Regions from separate parts of the Kosakonia sp. SMBL-WEM22 genome, predicted to be linked through region 2. Evidence: predicted binding sites of a transcription regulator. Region 2 holds the regulator's gene; the other holds the start of a gene.

Region 1 (3,136 bases), 650 kb from region 2:
CGCGCTCAAGGGAAGTATCCAGCGTTGAGGCTGGGTAAACCTGCTCCATCAATGGCAGCGTTTGATCCATCCACCCTTCGGCAATCGCCACGCCGGACGACGCAGGTAGCGCGCGAATGCGGGTCTGGCGATACTGACCAAACAGGGCGTTTAGCTGCGACTGGGAGAGAATGCCCGCCATCTGGGTGGCGAGAGTGACAAGGAAGGACTCTTCGCTCTCGTCGTACTGGCGAATTTCTCGCTGCTGCACCACCAGCACGCCAAGCAGCTGACGGCGCTGAATAATCGGCACGCCGAGGAAAGCGCGAAACCGCTCCTCTTTCACCGAGGGGATAAATTTAAAGCTGGGGTGCTTTTGCGCGTCAGCAAGGTTGATAGGCTCCGCCAGCCTGCCTACCAGGCCGACGATACCTTGATCGAATGCGAGCGTAACAGTGCGGCCGCGCGGCTTTTTCAAACCGCGCGTCGCCATAAGATAGAAACAGCGCCTGTCGTGATCTGCGAGATAGACCGAACACACTTCGGTTTCCATCGCCAGACAAACGTCGGTAACCAGTATCTCCAGCGCTTCGTTAAGACGTGGCGCGCTGGCAACTTTCTCAACAATCTCTCGCAGTCGGGTGAGCATAATGTGGGTGGCTTAACCTCGTTTCCGTCGCCAGGCAGGCGCGCTTTGCGGCTTCACAGGAGTCTCCTGAAGCGCCAGCACAGCGGCTGCAAACTCTTTCATCACCCGCCGGTAGACGTCGCGTTTAAACGACACAACCTGGCGAACAGGATACCAGTAGCTCACCCAACGCCAGCCATCAAACTCGGGTGTACTGCTGGTTTGCATATTGATATCGCTGTCGTTGCTCATCAACTGCAAAAGAAACCATTTCTGTTTCTGGCCGATGCAAACCGGCTTTGTGTCCCAACGCACCAAACGTTTCGGTAACTTGTAACGCAACCAGTTACGGGTAGAAGCAAGGATACGAACATCTTTACGACTTAAGCCCACTTCCTCGAACAGCTCCCGGTACATGGCCTGCTCCGGAGATTCTCCAGGATTGATTCCCCCCTGGGGAAACTGCCATGAGTGCTGTCCGAAGCGTTTGGCCCACATGACCTGACCCTGTCGATTACAGATTACGATTCCCACATTTGGGCGGTAGCCATCGTCATCAATCACCGGACTACCTCAAAATAAACCTGAATAAAGCGATTGTTTCACACTCCCGGAAAACGGTAAACCACTCTATGACAGGCAGATAAACGAATAACAATTGAATAACTCACAGTTATCATCACACTTATAAACAGCCGTAGCGAACCCCGAGGGGTTTTATTCACCTTTTCTGTGGATAGAGTTGTGAAGAAGTGTGGAATTACCCAGGGAAAACCCGGAGTAGTCTGAATAGTGACTTAAAATGCGTAAAAAATTACTCTCTTAATTTCATTGGTTTATTGCATAAAACAGACCGCCACACTGTTCTTTTGTGATACTCATCACATTTAAGATCCTGGCGTTGATGAAAGATCGAACAGAGCCGAATTTATCCACAGATTATGCCACTAAGTTAGGCACATTTTGTGCAAAAATTCGATTTTACGCCCGCGTCAAGGCTGTAAATGGAAACAGTAGTCGTGGTTATTCCCACTTATCCCACTTTTCTGTGGATAACAGGGTGTAAGATCCTGTTCATTGTCAGTGACCAGATTTGGAAAACCTCGCGGCCTGTTGCGCAACACAGGAAAAGCACTTGTAAATTAGCTTATAAATCATTGCATTGCTCTTTTTTCCCGGAACACGATAAACTTCCTGCGTGCGGTGGAAAACTGATGTCTATTTTTTAACCAAAAGGTTTTAGCATGTGTGTAATCACTCCTCTCACCGCTCCGCCGGAAACCGAAGCGCAGCTGCTGGCGCAGGCGCAGCGGCTGGCAGGCTATACGTTAGGCGAACTGGCTGAACTTGCCCGCATGCCGACGCCGCGCGATCTGAAACGCGACAAAGGGTGGATCGGTGTGCTGCTGGAGCGCTGGCTGGGCGCGAGCGCAGGCAGTAAGCCTGAGCAGGATTTTGCGGCGCTGGGCGTAGAGTTGAAAACCATCCCGATAGATCCGCAGGGCGGTCCGCTGGAAACCACCTTTGTCTGCGTGGCACCGCTGACCGGCAACACAGGAGTGGTGTGGGAGACCAGTCATGTCCGCCATAAGCTCAAGCGCGTTTTGTGGGTACCTGTCGAGGGATCGCGCACCATTCCCCTTGCTGAGCGTCGGGTAGGATCGCCGCTGCTCTGGAGCCCGGACGCCGATGAGGAGCTGCAGTTGCGCCAGGACTGGGAGGAGTTAATGGATCTGATCGTGCTCGGCCAGGTGACGCGCATCACCGCCCGTCATGGCGAAGTGCTACAGCTGCGCCCAAAAGCGGCAAACAGCAAAGCCTTAACCGAAGCCATTGGCGAGCACGGTGAGCCGATTCTGACGCTGCCGCGCGGTTTTTATCTGAAAAAGAACTTTACCCGCGCGCTGCTTGCGCGCCATTTCGCATTATCGACTTAGCCAGTTTTGAGCGGTTAAGCCATACGTTTCGCTGCGCAACAAAGCGCGGCTACGCTCAACGAAACGCACCGTTTTATAATGTGGCAATTGAAGTTTGCGCCCTCTTAGCAATAATTTTCAGATAATCCCGCTTTTTCATCGCATAAGGGCGCGTTATTACTACACTTCTGTGAGGAAAAGCCGAGAGGATACGAACAATGAAGAAGTGGGCAGTAATAATTTCTGCGGTCGGGCTGGCATGCGCGGTCAGCGGTTGCAGCAGTGACTACGTGATGTCGACCAAAGATGGCAGAATGATTCTGACGGACGGTAAGCCGCAGATTGATGATGACACCGGGCTGGTGAGCTATCACGACCAGCAGGGTAACAAAATGCAGATTAACCGCGATGACGTATCCCAGATTATTGAGCGCTAAAAATTCCCTATAAAGGTCAGTAACCTGCTGGCCTTTAATCCATTTTTTCCTTTCCCTTTTGCTTCCCCTCTGCCATGGTTATATTCCTTTGTCAGCTCAGCTGACGTGGCATGTTTGTTTAAGGAAGCCGGCTATGCACTATCACCGTATCCCCCACAGTTCGCTTGAAATAAGCA
Region 2 (3,136 bases):
GTCAGTCAGGCGAATCATCTCGTAAGAGAAGTTAGCGGCAATCTCTTCCATCAGCGCGATAGCGTTTTGCTGCGCCTTATCATGGGAGATCTTTTTGCTGCGTGCTTCATCTTCCACCGCACGGGCAATCGCTTTCGACGACAGGAGCTTATTGAAGAGATCCTGACGCGCGGGCAGACGTGGGCCAACAGCGGCCAGACGCTGGCGTGCGAAGTGCATACGTGCCACGCGAGCCAGTTTTTGCGCGATGATCTTATCCGTACCGTGTTCGGTCGCCATGCGGCGCAGCGAAACGGGCGGGGAGAAGCGCACAAAGCTGTCGCGACCAAGCCACGAAACAGCGAAGAATTTCTGAATACCGTTGAGCATGCGCAACGGCGGATTGATTTCACCCTTTTCACGCCCTGGCGAGCGACCGAACATCACTGATACCGGCACCATCTGCACATCCAGATCGGGATGGCTACGGTGTAAATCCAGGTAGTCATGGAACAGTTTTATCGACTCTTCTTTCGGCGTGTAATAGGTAAATACGCGCGGGCCGCCGTGAATGAACACATAGCGTGGCAGCAGCGCGCCATCGATCTCCAGTGGTTCGAGGGGATCGGGTAATTCATGCGCCAGGCACTGCTCGCGCAAGGTCATTAAGTCTGCCTTTGAGTTATAAGGCAGCACATACATAATAGGTCGTGATGTGTCGAGCCCCAGTTCCTGTGCAGGTTCTGCGGGGATCGATTTACTTTTTACCAGCACGCTTAATGGTAAGTTCAGTAATTTGTAGTAAATTCGTGGCCAGCCGGACATAAAGGGTGTAAAGCCTCTGGTTATTAATAGTGCCATTGCGCCGCAAGAATATCAGAAAGCACGCATAATTTCTGTGGTACCGCTGCGTGTACCACTACTCATTGACGCTTAATAGTTAAAAAGGTTCTTTTCATGGCCAATAATACCACCGGTTTTATCCGGATCATTAAAGCCGCAGGATATTCGTGGAAAGGTGTACGCGCAGCCTGGATCAATGAAGCTGCTTTTCGCCAGGAGGGCGTAGCTGTTGTTGTGGCTATTATTATTGCTGCATTTTTGGATATAGATGTCATTACTCGCGTCCTGCTTATTGGCTCGGTCACGCTGGTGATGATTGTCGAAATCCTCAATAGCGCTATCGAAGCGGTTGTGGACCGTATCGGCCCTGAATTCCATGAGCTTTCCGGCCGGGCAAAGGATATGGGCTCGGCAGCGGTGCTGATGACAATTTTACTGGCGCTCTTTACCTGGATCTCGCTTCTTTGGTCACATTTTCGATAGCGTTTCCATAATTCGATAACGCTCTGGTTTTTTGCTTAAATGTGGTTTCAAAATCGCCGTTGACTGTATATACTCACAGCATAACTGTATATACACCCAGGGGGCGGGATGAAAGCATTAACGGCCAGGCAGCAAGAGGTGTTCGATCTGATTCGCGATCGCATCACCCAAACCGGTATGCCACCGACGCGTGCGGAAATCGCACAGCAATTGGGGTTCCGTTCCCCAAATGCAGCCGAAGAACACCTTAAAGCGCTGGCGCGCAAAGGGGTGATCGAAATCGTATCTGGCGCATCGCGCGGTCTTCGCCTGCTGCTGGAAGAGGAAAACGATGCCGGTCTACCGCTGATTGGTCGCGTCGCTGCGGGTGAGCCGCTGCTGGCGCAGCAGCATATCGAAAGCCACTATCAGGTCGATCCAAATCTCTTTAAACCCCATGCTGACTTCCTGCTGCGCGTTAGCGGGATGTCGATGAAAGATATCGGTATCATGGATGGCGACCTGCTGGCGGTACATAAAACGCAGGATGCGCGTAACGGTCAGGTTATCGTTGCCCGTATCGAAGATGAAGTGACGGTGAAACGCCTGAAAAAACATGGCAACACCGTTGAACTGCTGGCAGAAAACAGCGACTTCTCGCCGATCGTGGTCGATTTGCGCAAACAGAACTTCACCATTGAAGGGCTGGCGGTCGGCGTGATCCGTAACGGTGAATGGCTGTAAAGCCTCTTTTCTTTGCTGTGGCGCCACGTTGCGCGCCGCAGCGCCACGCTTCTCCTCTTTAATGTAATGATGTTCACGCTATGGCGCTGTTAACCGCATCCGACAAAGCTCTGTGGCGGCTTGCGCTGCCGATGATTTTATCCAATATTACCGTTCCACTGCTGGGCTTAGTCGATACGGCAGTAATCGGTCATCTGGATAGCCCCGTCTACCTCGGCGGCGTGGCGATTGGTGCAACGGCAACCAGCTTCCTCTTTATGCTGCTGCTGTTTCTGCGTATGAGCACCACCGGGCTGACCGCCCAGGCATTCGGTGCGAAAAATCCCTCAGCGCTGACGCGTGCGCTTGTGCAGCCTCTGCTGCTGGCGCTCGGCGCGGGTGCTGCCATCGCGTTGTTACGCTCGCCGCTAATCGACCTGGCGCTGCACATTACCGGCGGCAGCGAGGCGGTGCTGGCGCAGGCGCGCCGCTTTCTTGAGATCCGCTGGCTTAGTGCACCAGCCTCGCTGGGTAATATGGTGCTGCTTGGCTGGCTGCTCGGCGTCCAGTATGCCCGCGCCCCGGTGATATTATTGGTGGTGGGTAACCTCTTCAACATCCTCCTCGACCTCTGGCTGGTGATGGGGCTGCATATGAATGTGCAGGGCGCCGCACTCGCCACGGTTATCGCGGAGTACGTCACCTTCTTTATCGGCTTGCTGATGGTGTGGCAGGTCTTACGCCGGCAGGCTATCTCGCTCTCAATGCTAACATCCGCATGGCGCGGCGGCGTTCGCCGTTTGTTGGCTCTCAACCGCGATATCATGCTGCGCTCGCTGCTGCTGCAACTCTGTTTCGGCTCCATCACCGTGTTGGGCGCGCGCGTTGGCAGCGAAACGGTCGCTGCCAACGCGGTGCTGATGATGTTTCTCACCTTTACCGCCTATGCGCTGGATGGCTTTGCCTATGCCGTTGAGGCCCACTCCGGGCAGGCTTACGGCGCGCGCGATGGCAGCCAACTGCTGCATGTCTGGCGTGCGGCCTGTCGTCAGGCAGGGTTTGTGGCGCTCGCGTTTGCTCTTGTCTACGCGCTGGCGGGCAGCATGATTATTGCGCTGTTGACCTCCAT

The links. Region 2 encodes LexA, which represses DNA repair genes until DNA is damaged. Its sites were predicted from a motif close to TNCTGTATGTACATACAGNA; they were not measured.
Region 1: mutH (DNA mismatch repair endonuclease MutH) is a predicted target of LexA. The motif match lies at 1,604-1,623, and genes of this name have one in related genera.

Annotation. Positions count from the first base shown of each region.
Region 1 is NZ_CP051488.1:4,043,451-4,046,586, forward strand. Features, by position in the region: gene ptsP (phosphoenolpyruvate--protein phosphotransferase) at 1-628, opposite strand, end outside; gene rppH (RNA pyrophosphohydrolase) at 641-1,171, opposite strand; gene mutH (DNA mismatch repair endonuclease MutH) at 1,852-2,544, shown strand; gene HF650_RS19475 (YgdI/YgdR family lipoprotein) at 2,742-2,960, shown strand; gene HF650_RS19480 (NADP(H)-dependent aldo-keto reductase) at 3,094-3,136, shown strand, end outside.
Region 2 is NZ_CP051488.1:4,696,298-4,699,433, reverse strand. Features, by position in the region: gene plsB (glycerol-3-phosphate 1-O-acyltransferase PlsB) at 1-804, opposite strand, end outside; gene HF650_RS22700 (diacylglycerol kinase) at 937-1,305, shown strand; gene lexA (transcriptional repressor LexA) at 1,414-2,028, shown strand; gene dinF (MATE family efflux transporter DinF) at 2,109-3,136, shown strand, end outside.